4 regions of the Microbispora triticiradicis genome follow, and region 4 is predicted to be linked to each of the others. Evidence: riboswitches for the same ligand, from Rfam matches in the RefSeq annotation. Region 4 holds a riboswitch; each other region holds the start of a gene.
The links. Region 4 has a riboswitch for cyclic di-AMP ahead of FED44_RS22745 (VldE C-terminal domain-containing protein). Riboswitches for the same ligand answer to the same signal wherever they lie in the genome.

Region 1 (3,984 bases), on a different contig from region 4:
TCGCCGGGGTGATCCTCACCGCGGTGTTCATCGGCCTCGTCTACCGCCTGGTGGGCCTGCTGGCCGCGGTCGCGCTGGCCTGCTACGGGCTGATCTCGTACGCGGGACTGGTGGCGATGGGCGCCACGCTCACGCTGCCCGGCCTCGCCGGGTTCGTCCTGGCGATCGGCATGGCCGTGGACGCCAACGTGCTGGTCTTCGAACGGGCCAGGGAGGAGTACGGCGCGGCGCCCCGCCGGGGCCTCAAGGCCGCCCTGGACCGGGGGTTCAAGAAAGCCTGGAGCGCGGTCGCCGACTCCAACATCACCACCCTGCTCGCCGCCGGGCTGCTGTTCTGGCTGGCGTCGGGGCCGGTCAAGGGCTTCGGCGTGACGCTGGCGATCGGCGTGCTCGCCTCGCTGATCTCGGCCATGCTGATCACCCGGGTGCTCGCCGCCGCCCTGATCGGCAGGTTCGGCCCAGGGGTGTCGGGCCTCGGCTCGATCGGCCGGGTCAGGACCTGGCTGACCCGGCGGAACCCCGACCTGATGCGGGCGGGGCGGCACTGGCTCGCCGTCGCGGCCGGGCTGCTCGTGCTGGTGGGCGCGGGGCTGGTCACCCGCGGCCTGAACTACGGCGTCGAGTTCACCGGCGGGCGGATCGTGGAGTTCGGCACGAGCAGGCCGGTCGACGTCGCCGCGGCCCGGCAGGCGGTGTCGGACGCCGGGTTCCCCACGGCCGTCGTGCAGCGGTCGGACGACGCGATCTCCGTACGGACCGGGCAGATCACCGCCGATGACGTCGTCCGCGTCGAGGAGGCCCTGGACCGGCGCGTCGGGGAGGTCACCAAGCAGCGCGACGAGCTCGTCGGGCCGAGCCTGGGCGCGGAGCTGCGCCGCAACGCGCTCATCGCGCTCGGCGTCGCGCTCGCGGCCCAGCTCGCCTACCTGGCGTTCCGGTTCCGGTGGACGTTCGGCGCCGCCGCCGTGGCGGCGCTCTTCGTGGACGCGGCCGTCGTCTTGGGCGCGTTCGCCTGGCTGGGCAAGCCGATCGACGGCGTCTTCCTCGCCGCGATGCTGACGATCATCGGGTACTCGGTCAACGACAAGGTCGTGCTCTTCGACCGGGTCCGCGAGCTGTGGCCGGTGTCGCGGGGGACGCCCTTCGGGCGGGTGGTGAACACGGCGATCCTGCAGACCGTGCCGCGTACGGTGAACACGGGTCTCGGCGCGCTGTTCATCCTGGCGGCGCTGGCGGTGTTCGGCGGCGACTCGCTGCGCGACTTCGCGATCGCCCTGCTGATCGGCATCGTGGCGGGCACGCTGTCGTCGTCGTTCGTGGCGGGGCCGGCGGCGATCGAGCTGGAGAGGCGCGCCGGTCAGCCGCCGCCCGCGCCCGCCGCTCCGCGTCGCCGGCCCGTGGCCCGCGACGGATCGGGCGCGGTGGTCTGATGTGGTCGGAAATGGTGTGAAATCGGGCTGAGGATGGTCCCGGGGCGGGCGGCGCCCGCCCCGGAACCACGGAGCCTCAGCGGCGGCCGAGGGCGCGCAGCTCGACAGGGCTCAGCGCGGAGACGTTCTGGTCGATCGGCGAGTCGGTGTACTGGTGGATCGCCCAGCTCTTCCAGTCGGCCGGCGGGGTGATGTCGCCCGGGTTCCGGCTGTAGTGGGCCACCCACAGCGGATAGTCGCCCAGGCCCCGGCCGTACTTGTCGGCGAAGTTCCAGCCGCTGTAGAACATCGGCCGGACGCCGGTCTTGGCGGTCACGTACTCCAGCCATTTCCTGGCCCAGGCGTTGACGCGCTGCACCGACTGGCCGTCGGCGGTCTCCAGGTCGAGCACGAGGATGTCGCCGGGCTTGCCCGGCTGCGCGTTCACCACCCGGAGGAAGTGGTCGGCCTCGGCGATCGGGTCGTTGGAGGGGTGGCCGTAGTGGTAGACGCCGCGGACGATCCCCTTCTTGTCCAGCTCCCGCCAGTGCCGGGGGAAGGACGAGTCGACCCAGTCCAGGCCTTCGGTCGCCTTGATGAAGCCGAACTGCGCCCGGCTGTTGATCCAGTCGTGGTCGGCCTCGTAGCCGGAGACGTCCTGGCCGTACGTGTGCGGGTTCGCGTAGGCGGGAGCGGGCGCGGCCGCGGTGGCGGCGAGCGTGGCGGCGGTGAGGGTGGCCGTGCCGGCCGTGACCGCGAGTGCCGCCGCGGCGAGGGCGGCGCGCAGGCGGCGGGCGGAGGGCCGCCCGGCGGGAGAGAACCTGATGGTGGGCATGACGCGGGTTGAGCTCCTTGCTTCCATGCCGCCTACCGGGTTAGCTGACGGGTTCGGGCAGGAAGTGCCCTACGGGCGCATCTGGGGGTCTGCGCGCCGATTCACCCCGAGAAGTGGGTCCCCGGTTCCGCGGAACGCGGACTCGGCGGCCGCGCGCACAGAAGAGCGCACGGTCCGGGCAACGACACGGCAACGGAGGCGACGCGGATGTCACCGGTACCCATGCCGTGGCACCTAAAGGTACATACAGCTCAACAATGGTGTAAACCTGACAAAACCTGTTTTTACCTGGGAAGACTCGTCATGCAGGCCGCCCCGTTGGACGGGATCCCGTGCGGCGCGGCGCCGAGGGGGTTTGTAAGTTCGTGATCTGAGCGCTGAGTCACCGGACCAGAGCCGCACCGAAGGCACACCGGAGCCACCGGACCGCACGCGAGAGGTGAACCCATGACCGCAGCTTCCGCCGGCCCCGGCCTCGGCGACCCCGGCTCCGGCGACGCGCCGCCGCCGTCGCCCGCGGAGTTCCGGCGCGCGCTCGGGATGTTCGCGACCGGCGTGACCGTGGTCACGGGGCTCGACGACGGCGATCCGGTGGGGTTCGCCTGCCAGTCGTTCGCGTCGGTGTCCCTCGAACCACCGCTCGTGCTCTTCTGCGCCGACCACAAGGGCCGCGCCTGGCCGCGGATCAGGAAGTCCGGCCGCTTCTGCGTCAACGTCCTCGGCGAGGAGCAGGTCGACGTGTGCGCCAGGTTCGGATCGAGCAACGGCGACAAGTTCGCCGGGCTCGCCTGGGACCTGTCCCGCTGGGGCACGCCCGTCCTGCGGGACGTGCTGCTGCGCGTCCACGGCGAGGTCCGGGAGGTGCACGTGGCCGGAGACCACGACGTGGTGATCGGCCTCGTCCGCGAACTCGAACCCGTCCATCCGGAGCAGCGGCCGATGCTGTTCTTCCGCGGCAGGTTCGGCGTGTACCACGACGACCCCGCCACGGCGCTCGGGCCCAACCTGTGGGGCTGGGGCGACCACTGGGGGTGAGGCCGCGCGGGGGGCGGGGCCGTGACCTGCCGGTGACTTGATAGCCTGCCTGCTCCGCGAAATCGGCGGACAGGCGGCGAATCGGGGGCCTGATGCGGGAGGGGCGGGTACGGCTCGGCGGAGCACTGGACACGGCCGGGATCCTGTTCGCCGCGATCTTCTTCTGCCTGTCCCTCACGCCGTCGCTGCTGCCCCGCTCGTGGCCGCTGCAGGGGATCATCGCGGGGGTGCTGACCGCGACCGGATACCTGGCCGGCGTGACCGCCGGCGCCCTGGCCCGCCGGAGCGCCGCCCCGGTCGTCCGGCGGTATGCCGAGGCCCGGTGCGCGGGATGGCGCGAGGGGTGGCGCCGTACGGGACGGCGGCGGGTCCGCCGCCTGGTCGCGACGTTCGGCTGCGGGCTGGGCGCCGCGTCGCTGGTCCTCGGCGTACGCGCCCAGAGGGCCATCTACCCGTTGATGGGGCTGCGCCCGCCGGAACGGCTCGGCTATCTCGGCGTGCCGTTCGTCGCGGCGGCGGTGTTCCTGCTCCTGCTGGCCGCCGCCAGGGCGCTGCGCGTCGCCGCCCGGGCGCTCGGAGGCGTGCTCGGCAGGTGGATCCCCGCCACGGCGGCGCGGCTGGCCGCGACGCTCGGCGTCGGCGTGCTGGCCGTCCTGCTGACCGACGGGATCCTCACCGAGGCCCTGCTCAGAGGGGCCGACAACA
Region 2 (3,984 bases), on a different contig from region 4:
CCCGGTCGCCGACGCCTCCAGGTAGACGATGCCGAGCCCTTCGGCGTCAAGCCCTCCGAACCTGCTGCGGCACGGCATGGCGAACACGTCCCCTGCGTCGTAGTGGGCCGGGAGATCGGCCCACGGGACCGACCCGGTGATCACCACCGACCCGCGCGGCCCGGCGCCGGCGACCGCCCGCTCCAGCGACCGCCGCGAAGGCCCCCCGCCGACCAGCAGCAGCACCGCTCCGGGCACCCGGCGCAGGACGTGCGGCCAGGCCCGCAGCAGGACGTCCTGCCCCTTGCGAGGCACCAGCCGGGAGACGCAGACGACCACCGGCCGGTCTCCCAGGCCGAGCGCCGCCCGGACCCGCCCGCCGCCCGCGCCGGGACGGAAGGCGCCGGTGTCCACGCCCGGAGCGAGCCGTACGAGCCGGGGCGCCGGGATCACCGGGGCGAGCAGACCGCGGGTGTACTCGCCGAGGTAGGTCACGACGTCGGCGCCCGTCCCGATCCGGCGCAGCACGCCGCGGGCACCGGGCAGTCGCGCCCAGGACGCCTCGTGCCCGTGCGTCAGCATGACGATCCGCGCCGCGCCGGCGGCACGCAGGGCGGGAGCGAGCAGGCCGAGCGGCGCGGCGGCGCCGAAGACGACGGTGGCGCCGTCCTCGACCAGCGCCGCAGCCCTGCCCGCCACCGCGCGCGTCGGCAGCATGAGGGTCGAGGGATGACGGACCACCTCGTACGGCTGGCGGGCGTCGAACTCCTCACACCCCTTCCACCGCGGCGCGTACACGACGACCGAGCCGGGCGGCCTGCGGGAGGCGAGGCCGTGCACGAACGCCTGGATGCCTCCCGGTCTGGGCGGGAAGTCGTTCGTGACGATCAACGTCCTGTTCGCCATCCTCACCCCCGGTATCGGCGCGGCGGACGGTCCACGGCCACGCGGCCCGCCCGAGATCGCATTCTCGCAGGCCCCTTCCGCCGCTCGCCCGCCCCGGAACCAGGACCGGAATCAGGGCCGTGATCAGGACCGGGCCAGCTCGGCCCGTACGGAGGACCGCCAGAGGCGGGTCAGCTCGGCGGTGGTCAGCCCGAGGACGTTCCGCAGCGCGGCGTCGGCGTCCTCGCGCAGCGCGGCGCGGTAGAGAGCGACCAGCCTCCGCTCGCCGAAGCGGGCGGCGATGTAACGGCAGGCCAGCCAGGCCTCCTCGTACGCCTGGGCGGGCCTGGCGGCGAAGTCGGCGGGTTCCGGCAGGCGGGCCAGGGGCGCCCCGGCCGCCGCGCCGGCCCCGGTACCGGCCCCAGTACCGGCCCCGGTACCGGCCCCAGTACCGGCATCGGTACCGGCATCGGTACCGGCATCGGTACCGGCATCGGTACCGGGCGTAGTACCGGCCTCGGTGCCGGCCTGCGGGGCGCCTTCCGCTCCGGCTCCGCCGCCGGCCCGCGGGTCGGCGGCCAGCTCCGCGGCGAGTTCGGCCGCGACCACATGAACGGGCAGGCCGCTGTCGAGGTAACCCACGTAGTCGGCGAAGCCCTCCAGGAGCCACATCGGCACCGCGCGGGGCCCGGAGGCCGCGACGTGCGTGAGCTCGTGGGTCACGACGACCTGGCGGCCGATCGCGGACAGGCGGGCGAACGCGGCGGGCTGCACGATCACCCGGTCACCGGTCGCGACGGCCGCCAGGCCGCCGACCACCGCGGGGGCGGCCAGGACGGCCGCCTGCTCCTCCGTGCGGGGCACGAGGATCACCGCGCCGCCGTGCTCTCCCCAGACCCTCGTGACCGTGCGGTCGGCCCGGCCGGCCAGCCGGGCGACCTCGGCGACCAGCCTTCGCGGCGCGCCGACGACGACGGCGCGCTCGCCGCGGGCGACGGAGGCCCCCGTCCACATGCCGGGCTGCTCGCGCACGGCGGCACGGGCCTGGGACAGCAGGGGCGACAGGGGGTCGGGCGGCGCGGCGGCGGCCGTACCGGCCAGCAGCGCGGCCAGCACGACGGCCACGGACGCCGACCGTCCGCCGCGCGTTCTCACCGGGCCCTCGGCGCTCGCGAGGGCCTGCCGTACGGGATGGGCGGGCGCGGCGCCGGCGGGACCGAGGCCATGGGGAGCATCGTAACGAGGGAACGCCACGGCTCCGCCCACCTGTGAGAGGGGACGGAGCCGTGGAGCGGTGCCGGCGACGACGGGCTCGGCACCGGGGGGACGGATCAGGCGCCGGGGCGTACGGCGCCCACGAAGGTCGCCCTGCGGTAGGAGTCGAGCCTGTCGATCCTGACCCGCGTGCCGCTGTGCGGGGCGTGGATCATCCTGCCGTGCCCGACGTACATGCCGACGTGGCCGCCGCCGCTGGTGAAGATGAGGTCGCCGGGCTTGAAGTGGCCCCAGGACACCTTCGTCCGCACGGCGCTGCGGATGGACCACGTCGTGCGCGGCAGCCGTACGCCGGCCTTGCGCCAGGCGTAGGTGACCAGGCCCGAGCAGTCGAACGAGCCGGGACCGCTGGCCCCGTAGCGGTAGGGGTCGCCGATGTGCTTCCTCGCGGTCCTGACCGCTCGCTGCGCCTTGGCCAGCTGGAGCGCGGCCCGGCTGAGCTTCTTCCGCTTGGCCGCCGCCTTCTTCGTGGACTTCTTCGTGGCCTTCTTGGCCGCCGCGGTGGTGGCGGACCTCGTGTTCGTCTGCGTGGTCACCTTGATGACCGTGACCGTCACCGGGTCTGCCGACGCCGGCTGCGCACCGGCGACTCCCACGGATGCCGTCAAAGCGGCACCTCCGAGGGCAATTCGGGCAAGACGGGACAGGCTAGCGGGGGTGGTAGACAGGATCTCTCCTTGGATCTTCCGCGTACGCCTACCGGGTTAGCTGACGGGTTCGGGCGGGGAAGTCGCCCTACGGCGCGTGGACGCGCCGATTCACCCCGGACCTTCGGGAGGAAGGTCGATGGTTCCCCGGCTCCGTGCCTCCTGACTGCACGGACTCGGCAGGTCGTCGGCGCCCGGAAATCCCCTGGGGGGAGCAAGTAGACGGACGGCGCCGGCGACGGTGGATGACGCGGGCCCGGCCGGCCGGACCGGGCTCGCCGCGGCGAGGCGTGCTCACCGCGGCCCAGAAGCTACCCAGATCAGGCGGCTCCCGGCAAAGCCATCCCGGCGCATAAAGATCGGATAACGACGGCCGCGCGCGAGAAACCGCAGCTTACCCACGTCACAAAAGACCATGTGTGACTCTGCTCACATCAGCCATCGCAATGTCCAAATAAGGCACTTAGCTCACAGCCGGAACAAAGATCACATCGCGGGCTTCAGGGGCGGACGGCGCCGATCGCGTGGTAGTCCGCCAGTGTGACAATCTTCACAACGTCGCCGGTCTGCGGGGCGTGGACGACCTTGCCGTCACCCGCGTACAGGCCCACGTGGCCGTAGCCCGCGTGGAAGAGCAGATCTCCCGCCTGGAGCGCGTCGAGCGACACGCGGCGGCTCGCGCCCCACGCCCACTGCTCGTAGCTCGTACGCGGCAGGCTGACCCCTCCCGCCGCCCAGGAGGCCTGGACGAGGCCGGAGCAGTCCCAGGAGTCCGGCCCGCTGCCCCCGTAGCGGTACGGCTTGCCGACCTGCTTGTAGGCGAACTGGAGCGCCGACAGGGCGTTGCCCGACGCCGGGCCCTTGTAGGCGACGCCCGCGCTGTTGGGGTTGCCGGGGTTGTAGGTACCGAGCGAGCGGAGCAGCTTCATCTGCTCGTTGACGAGCTTGTCGACCTTCTTCTTCTCGTCGGCGAGCTCGCCCCTGACCTTGGTGGCCTCGGCGTAGACGGTCTTCGTCTCGTCCCGCCGGTCCTTGAGGCCCTGGATCGCGCCCTCGTACTGCTGGAGCCGCCCGATGCGCTCGGCGGAGATGTGGTTGTACGTGGCGAGACCGCTGAGCATGGTGTCGGGATCGGGGTTGTAGAAGACGCCCCACGTCCCGATGCCGCCCACCTGGTAGCTGCTGACCGCCATCGTCA
Region 3 (3,984 bases), on a different contig from region 4:
AGACGCCATGCCGCTTCCCAATCAACCTGTCGATGGAACGCTGGTGCACCGCACGCGTCCTCGGAGGGCCGACACCGAGAAGGCCGACATCAGCGGGGACGTCTACACCGAATTGGACGGCCTTCGCTACACCATTCACTTGAGCAAACAGGCGGTCATCTGGATCGACGGCATGGAGAAGCTCTTCGATCAGCTTCTGAACGCGTCCATGGAGGCAATCGAAGAACTCGCGCCGCTCTTCGAGGCGATAAGTATCTATATCGACGCCGAGGCGGAGTCGATCAAGGTGGTGTCGAACGGCGTGCCGGACGGAAGGGTCAAATTGGTGGGATACATCCCCGATCCTACCGTGATGCCAGAGCCGGACGAGGGCTACGTCCCCCCGGGAGGATGGGACCCTCCGGCCACCGTGAACGGCCTGCGGTGGTGGACTGTCAACTCAATCAACCTCTACAACAAGCGTTGGGCCTTCACCGCCACCAATTCGAATCCGGACGAGTCCTCGGTGTCGTCGATCTACTTCTCCACGGAGTACGACGGGAACTCCATGCACGTCAACCCTCGGGACTTCAGGAGTACCTACGGATGGCCCTGCCTCAAGGGCCATGCGGAGTTCGACAGCGGGCTGGACACGTGCACCTTCGTCCCCCGCACCGGAATGTGGTGGCTGTTCAACGGCCCATACTGCGCGAGAACGAACGGCTACGGAAACTCTCTCACCTGGTCGCCGTCGAGACTGACGGAGATTTGGGCGGGGCTCGGCCGGATCGACCGCGGAGACTTCGGTCAAGAAGAGAAAGACCACTGGGCCAACGGAATCTCCTGCGCCACGACCGACGGCAACGGCTACTACTGGCTCACCGCGGGAAACCGGGTCGCCGTCCTCGAACCGAACAGCGGAGATTTTCTGCCCATCTCCGGCTGGGACCGTCCCAGGGATCTGACTGAGATATGGCCGGCTCTCCAACACCTGGAGGAGGCCGGCATCATGGGCGACCAGACCCTGAAAGCCCTGTGCTGGGCACACAACGGCAACAGGGCGAAATGGTTTCTGGTCTTCCACAGCACGCTCTTCACCAATTACCCCGACGACGACTCGGGCAGTTTCGGTTACAACTTCATTGCGTGCCAGTCCAACACGGAGAACTGGTACTACAGCTGGAACGCCATGTTCAACTACCTGAACGGCCCATGGCCGTACCCGTCCTGCGATTGACCGCACCGCCCGGGGTGACGCCATGAAGACGATGGTCATCTCCGAGCCGGCGGCGCCGCGCCGCCTCGTCCCCGCGCGGGGGCGGCGGCGTACACCGGCGTGAACAGCACTGCCCGGCGCGACTTGTAGTACTGCTCGCACAACGGCAGGTGGTTGTGTCGCCGTGGTGCGCCGCCCCCGCCTCGTGCGACGCTCAGCGTCGCGATGCCGGTGCCCTTCTCGGCGTCGGGCTCGTGTTCGCCGGGCCTTGGTCCGGCAGCCTCGCGCACCGCGGCCAGGACAAGCTCGGCGCGGATCTTGGCGGCCATCCGGTCCGGCGTGGTGTAGCCGGCAACTCCCGACTGGTGCGGTCGATCGATGCCACCGCGCACCTCGAAGGTCACGGGGCCGCGTTGCACTTCACCCCCAGGCGCTCAGCCGTATCACCGGTACGAGGATCGGCCACACCCCAGGTCAGCGAGGCGCGTTCGCTGTGAGCGAACCGAGGTGTGAGCAGAGGAGAAGAAGGGGAACGCGGCAACCCCGGTGGGGCGGGCGAACCCGCCCTTTGCTCTCGCCGCCCCGGCGTCTCACCAGGCAAAACCCGACTTGTCATCACTTGACTGGTTTGGACGTGTCTATTACGTTTTGGGCAACTCGGGGCCCACTTGCTCATCTCAGTGGTCAAGAAAGCCCACCTCACACCGACGCGGCCGGCCGATCTCGGCCTGCCGTTCGGCTGCCTAATCCGCGCGAGCGGAGCCGGGGACCCAACCTCTTCCTGGGGTGAATCGGCATACCTGCCGTAGGGCGACTTCCAGCCCGAACCCGTCAGCTAACCCGGTCGGCAGCATGGAAGCAAAGGGAGTTCGCCCATCATGCACGCCCTCACGACCTGTCTGCGCACGGCCCTCGCCGGCGGAGTCCTCGCCTCTGCCGTGGCGATCGCCCCGCCCGCCGCGCAGGCGGCGGACAACCCGGCGGCCGGCAAGGGCCCGGCCGCCGTGGCCGCGCCGTCCCTGACCGAGATCGCCGCCCGGCTGCCCAAGGTCGGCCCCCAGGACGTCATCAAGCTGGCCGCGAGCCAGGTCGGCATCAGCGAGGACGCCGACGGCGGCGGGACCAAGTTCCAGGAGTGGTACATGACCAGCCCGCGCGCCCGCGAGACCCTCGCGCGGGACGGCGGGGCGCTGGAAGAGTACGAGAACGCCCCCTGGTGCGACATGTTCGTCTCCTGGGTCGGCCAGCAGCTCGGCATCCAGCCGGTCATGGGTTCCGACGCCTACACCGTGGAGCACGCCCGCTGGTTCGCCGACCACGGCCGCTGGGGCCGTACGCCCAAGCCCGGGGCCGTGGTGTTCTTCAGCTGGAGCGGCAGCAAGAAGATCGACGACATCCAGCACGTCGGCTTCGTCGTCAGGGACAACGGCAACGGCACGATCCGCACCGTCGAGGGCAACACCGGCAACGGAGCCGTCGAGGCCCGCACCCGCCCCACCTGGCAGGTCGCCGGGTACGGCTACCCGGTCTACCCCGCCGAACTCACCTCCTGACGAGATCCCGGGTTCCCACGTCTCCGCCGATCGGGACGGTGTCGATGAACTCGCATTTCATGGCGCACCGACCTGCCGGCCGCGCAACGCCGGACGCTCGCCCGTTTCCGGCGGCAGCACGGCCGGACCATCCCGGCGGGGGGTCGGCGAGACCGTCGGTGTGGAGTACGTGTCCAGAGTGCCGCGACCGCCGCTGGACGGGCTGATCGACGACCTTTACTACCTGGAGGGTGCGCCGCCGTACGCCCGGCTGACGCTGCCGCCGATGCCGGCGGCGTTGCTCATCGTCAATCTCGGGGCGCCGCGGTGACGTCCCGTTGGACGAGAGCGGCGAGCTGAAGGTGTCGCAGACGTCCTACGACTACACCCGGGCGTACTGGGACCAGATCGGAGTCACGATCGTCGGCCGCCACGTCTTCGACCTGACGGACGGCTGGGGCGGCAAGCCGCCGGGTGGCATCGACCACGTGGTCGTCGTGTCGCACCGGCCGATGCCCGAGGGCTGGGACCCCGAGGCGCCGTTTCACTTCGTCGACGGCGTCGAGGCGGCCGTGGCCAAGGCGCAGGAGCTCGCGGGTGACCGCATGGTCGAGGTCGCCGCCGGCGACGTCGGCGGCCAGGTGCTCGCCGCGGGCCTGGTCGACGAGGTGCGCATGGACGTCGTGCCTGTCGTGTTCGGGTCCGGCAAGCGCTACTTCGGGTCGGTCCACGCGCAGCACCTGTTGGAGGACCCTGACGTGGTGATCCAGGGCAACCGGGTGCTTCACCTGCGCTATCGGGTGCGCCGTTGACATGAGCGGGTACGCGAACAAGCCCACCGCGAACGGCGACAGAAGATCGGGCCTCCGGCCGCGTTCGCGCATCGCTGTCCCTGATCAGGCAGCCGACGCCGCCCTCTCATCAGAGAACGCCTGAGCGCCGACGGTTCCACCGCATGGCGGTAGGGACTCGTGGGACCCGGTCCCCGCCTGTCAGCTGTCTCCACCATGGTGAGCGGTGCCGCGGCCTCGCACCAACGGCAGGTACACCTCGTCGACGATCTCGACGAGGACATCGTCGGGCGCGGTGGGCGCCCCGCGTACGACGAACTCGTTGCGCAGCAGGACGACGGCCGTCGTGGCGACGCGGGGATGGAGCGCCTCGGGCGACGCCTCGCCGCGCGCGACCGCCCGCCCCAGGATGGTCAGCCAGGCGGCGGCCGCGGCGTCGCCGGACTGCTCCGGCAACTGTGTGAGG
Region 4 (3,984 bases):
CCCGCGGCGAGCGGAGGATCGGTACGTGTGTCGGTCATCCGGACATCCTCCCCCTGGCCCCCGGGGCGCGACCACTTCATTTCCGCCCAGCTGGACGGCCTGCCTTTCAGGCGCAGGAGAGGGGGCGCGCTCTCGCGACCCGCTTGACTCGGGCGTAGGGGAATCTTTGCCCGTACTTGTCCAAACAGGAAGATCGAGTCAGAATCAGTTCAGCCTTCAACCATTTTGGTTGGAGGGTCGCTGCACGGATGAGGAGAGGCATGAAGCGCACGATCTCCGTTCTCGCCGTCGCCACCGGCGTCCTGGGCGCCACGCTCACCGGCGTCGGTCCCGCGTCCGCCTCCGCGGTCGACTGCTCCACGGGCGGGTACACCTACGCCCGGACCAGCTACGTCCCCACCAACGTCCAGCGGCCGTCGGTGGACGGCCGTAACTACAACATCGCCGGTCCGTCGGCGTACACGCACGAGGTCTGCCTCGACATCCCGGACACCGAGACGTTCACGATCGAGGTACAGATCCACTCCTCCGACGGGTCCACGACCGTGTTCGTGGACGACCGGCCCGGCGATAAGGTCTTCCGCTTCTCGCCCGGCGCCAACAGCTGGTGGCAGGTCTACGGCACGTTGACCGGGCCCGGCAGCACCTACCTCTACTACACCTGGAACGAGAAGCAGATCCCGGCCTGACGCGGAACGGGCCGGTCGCCTCGCTCGGCGAGGCCGCCGGCCCTCGAAGCTCCTGCTCAGTACATCGAGATGTGGACGTGGTCATAGTGGTTGGCGGTGACGCCGCCGCGGTCGGACATGGGGCGCCAGCCCGGGTGGCCGAGGTTGTAGATGCGCTGCTGCCAGATGACGTACATCACGCCGAGCTTCGGGCCGTTCTTGATGGCCCAGGCGGCCAAGCTGTCGCCGAGCGCCTTCATCTGGGCCGAGGGCATGGCGCCGCCCGAGCTCATCATGAAGTCGCAGGCGCGGCCGAGGGGGTGCTCACCGCTGTTCTCGGCCCGGTAGCAGCCGACAGGGAAGCTCAGATCGAAGTGGTCCTCCACCTCCGAGCGCATGAGCCGCATCCGGGGCGTGATGTTGTCCGCGCCCGCCGGCAGTTCGGGCGCCCACGACCCGCTGCCCCTCCGGCCCGGGGCGATCGGGACCAGACGGTCGATCTTGTCCTTGATGTCGTCGATGAGCTTCTCGGCCTCCCGGCGCCGACCGGCGACCTCCGCGGCCTGCGACTTCAGCGACGCGGTGAGCGCCCTCGCCGCCTCGGCGGCCTTCTGCCGTTCGGCGCGGACCTCGTCGACCCGCGCGAGTCTCGCGGCCTGTTCCTCCTTGAGCTGGTACGCCACCGCGGAGACGGTCAGGTTGGGCAGGACCCGCACGCTGTCGGTCTGGTACCGCAGCCCGACGAACTCCCGGACCTCGTCGAGGGTCGCCGTGTAGTCGGCCTCCGCCCTGCTCACGCGGGCGCGCGCCGCCGCCTCGTCGTCCCGCGCCCGGGCGAGCGCGACCCGCTTGGCGTTGTAGTCGGCGATGAGCCGGTCGACCTTCTTCTGCAGGCCGGCGAGCTGCTTCTTGAGCTGCCTCTCCGTCGGCTTGGGGGCGGCGGCGCCCCCGGCGGCCGTGCCGAGAACGAGGGCCGCGGCGGTCAACACACCGGCGGCCAGGGGGAACGCGCGGGGCAGAGCCCACTCCTCTCCATCTGCCGACCGGGTTAGCTGACGGGTGCGGGCTGGAGGAGCCCGGGCAGCGACGTGCCTTTACCCCAGAGGCGTGAACGGGTCCCCGGCTCCCGGGCGAGGCGCCCGGGATTAGGCGGCACCGGCTGTGACCGGTGGTGCCAGGGATACTAGTGGTAAAGAAATGGTGACTGCCACCCCAAGTCGCAACCGTACGGAGATCAGTCCGTTACCACCTCGCGCAGCATGCGGGCGGCCTCCTCCGGCAGCACGTCGTTGACGAAGGCGCCCATCGCCGACTCCGATCCGGCGAGGTACTTCAGCTTGTCCGCCGCCCGCCGGATCGTGAAGAGCTGGAGGTGCAGGTAGGCCAGATCCCGGCGGTAGGTGACCGGAGCCTGGTGCCAGGCCGCGACGTACGGCATGACGACGCCGAACAGGCCGTCCAGGCGGCGCAGCACGTCGATGTACAGCGGCGCGAAGGCGGCCCGCTCCTCCGCCGACAGCGCCGGGATGTCCGGCACCCGGCGGTGCGGGTAGAGGTGCACCTCGAAGGGGTACCGGGCGGCGGCCGGGACGAAGGCCGTCCAGTGCTCGTTGGCGGCCACGACGCGGGGCCCCTTCCGCTCGGCCGCCAGGACGTCCGCGAACAGGTTGCCGCCGCGGTGCCGGGCGGCGGTCTCCAGCATCTGCCGGGTACGCGGCGTGACGTACGGATAGGCGTAGATCTGCCCATGCGGGTGCGGCAGCGTGATGCCGATCTCGGCGCCGCGGTTCTCGAAGCAGAAGACCTGCTCCACGCCGGGCAGCGCGGACAGTTCGGCCGTGCGGTCGGCCCACGCCTCGACGACCAGCGCGGCCTGCTCGTCGCCGAGGGAGCTGAAGGAGGCGTCGTGGTCGGAGGTGAAGCAGACGACCTCGCAGCGCCCGGTCCCCGGCCGCACCTCGCTCAGCCCGCCCACCTGCTCGTACGCGCCGGTGTTGAAGCTGAACGACGGGAAGCGGTTCTCGAACACCGCCACCTCGTACGGCGAGGGGATCTCCGAGCCGGGATGCCCGGGGCAGAGCGGGCACTCCTGGGCGGATGGCAGGTGGGTGCGGGTCTGGCGGTGCCGGGCGACGGCCACCCACTCGTCCATGAGCGGGTCGTGACGCAACTCGGACGCGAGGGGGCGCGCGGGCAGATCCCGGGGGTCGGCCACGTCGTGGTCGGCGTCGTCGCGGCGGTCGAAATAGATCAGCTCCCGGCCGTCGGCCAGATGAGCGATGGTGCGCTTCACGGTGCGATCTCCAGCTTCACAGTGCTCTTCTCCGGCGTCGCGGCGGCGTCACACGGAGGCGGTCTTCAGGGGCGCCTCGCCGGACGGATCCGCGAGGAGGAGCTCGCCGGCGTGCTCCGACAGCACGGCGCGGGCGTCCTCGGGCAGGCCCGTGTCGCTCACGACCACGTCGGCCTCGCCGAGGGCCGCGATCGTGCTGATGCCGACGGTCCCCCACTTGGTGTGGTCGGCCAGGACGACGAGCCGCTGGGCGGCGGCGATCAGGGCGCGGTCGGTCTCCGCCTCCAGCAGGTTGGGGGTGGTGAAACCGGCCCGGACGCTCATGCCGTGCACGCCGAGCATGAGGATGTCGACGTTCAGGGAGCGGACGGCCGCGACCGCGACCGGGCCGACCAGCGCGTCGGACGGCGTCCGCACGCCGCCCACGAGCACCACGGTCTGGTCGGGCCGTCCCGCCCGGTGGAAGACGTCGGCCACCTGGACGGAGTTGGTGATCACGGTCAGCTCGGGCACGTCCACCAGGTGGTGGGCCAGCGTCCAGGTCGTCGTGCCGGCCGAGAGCGCGACGGAGCTTCCCGGCCGTACGAGCGGGGCCGCGCAGCGGGCGACGGCCTCCTTCTCGGCCTGCTGCCGCATCGACTTGGCCGCGAAGCCCGGCTCCTCGGTGGAGCCGGCACCGGTGGCGGTGGCCCCGCCGTGCACCTTGACGATCAGGCCGCGCTCCGCCAGGACCTCCAGGTCGCGGCGGATCGTCATGTCCGACACCCCGAGCTCACGCACGAGTTGCGCGACCCGGACCCCGCCGGACCTGCGGACTCTCTCCAGGATCGCCTGCTGCCGTTGCTGGGCCAGCATCCGCCACTCCTTTAAACAGATTCCAACAGATTATGCACACATCCGTACAGGAGTGTTGAGCCGGGGTGCGGGTACTTGCCGCCGCCCGCCCCCGGGGGGACAGTGGGCGAAACCCGTACTCCAGGGAAGGCGGCCGCGATGGGCAGACGCGCACGCAAGTCGAAGGCC

Region 1: it holds a riboswitch for cyclic di-AMP, as region 4 does, so the genes downstream of both, FED44_RS13755 (glycoside hydrolase family 25 protein) here and FED44_RS22745 (VldE C-terminal domain-containing protein) in region 4, are expected to answer to the same signal.
Region 2: it holds a riboswitch for cyclic di-AMP, as region 4 does, so the genes downstream of both, FED44_RS30520 (C40 family peptidase) here and FED44_RS22745 (VldE C-terminal domain-containing protein) in region 4, are expected to answer to the same signal.
Region 3: it holds a riboswitch for cyclic di-AMP, as region 4 does, so the genes downstream of both, FED44_RS12065 (CHAP domain-containing protein) here and FED44_RS22745 (VldE C-terminal domain-containing protein) in region 4, are expected to answer to the same signal.

Annotation. Positions count from the first base shown of each region.
Region 1 covers NZ_VANP01000004.1:509,203-513,186, forward strand. The annotation lists gene secD (protein translocase subunit SecD) at 1-1,430, shown strand, start outside; gene FED44_RS13755 (glycoside hydrolase family 25 protein) at 1,507-2,244, opposite strand; cyclic di-AMP (ydaO/yuaA leader) riboswitch at 2,259-2,402, opposite strand; gene FED44_RS13760 (flavin reductase family protein) at 2,692-3,279, shown strand; gene FED44_RS13765 (alpha/beta hydrolase) at 3,372-3,984, shown strand, end outside.
Region 2 covers NZ_VANP01000016.1:122,713-126,696, forward strand. The annotation lists gene FED44_RS30510 (glycosyltransferase family 4 protein) at 1-885, opposite strand, end outside; gene FED44_RS30515 (hypothetical protein) at 1,009-2,118, opposite strand; gene FED44_RS30520 (C40 family peptidase) at 2,196-2,747, opposite strand; cyclic di-AMP (ydaO/yuaA leader) riboswitch at 2,818-2,978, opposite strand; gene FED44_RS30525 (C40 family peptidase) at 3,287-3,984, opposite strand, start outside.
Region 3 covers NZ_VANP01000004.1:162,103-166,086, forward strand. The annotation lists gene FED44_RS12055 (hypothetical protein) at 8-1,216, shown strand; gene FED44_RS12060 (hypothetical protein) at 1,252-1,599, opposite strand; cyclic di-AMP (ydaO/yuaA leader) riboswitch at 1,926-2,060, shown strand; gene FED44_RS12065 (CHAP domain-containing protein) at 2,074-2,748, shown strand; gene FED44_RS12070 (hypothetical protein) at 2,918-3,058, shown strand; gene FED44_RS12075 (dihydrofolate reductase family protein) at 3,066-3,539, shown strand; gene FED44_RS12080 (TetR/AcrR family transcriptional regulator) at 3,720-3,984, opposite strand, start outside.
Region 4 covers NZ_VANP01000009.1:23,255-27,238, reverse strand. The annotation lists gene FED44_RS22755 (DinB family protein) at 1-38, opposite strand, end outside; gene FED44_RS22750 (hypothetical protein) at 261-689, shown strand; gene FED44_RS22745 (VldE C-terminal domain-containing protein) at 746-1,657, opposite strand; cyclic di-AMP (ydaO/yuaA leader) riboswitch at 1,692-1,830, opposite strand; gene galT (galactose-1-phosphate uridylyltransferase) at 1,903-2,961, opposite strand; gene FED44_RS22735 (DeoR/GlpR family DNA-binding transcription regulator) at 3,010-3,816, opposite strand; gene FED44_RS38515 (50S ribosomal protein bL37) at 3,955-3,984, shown strand, end outside.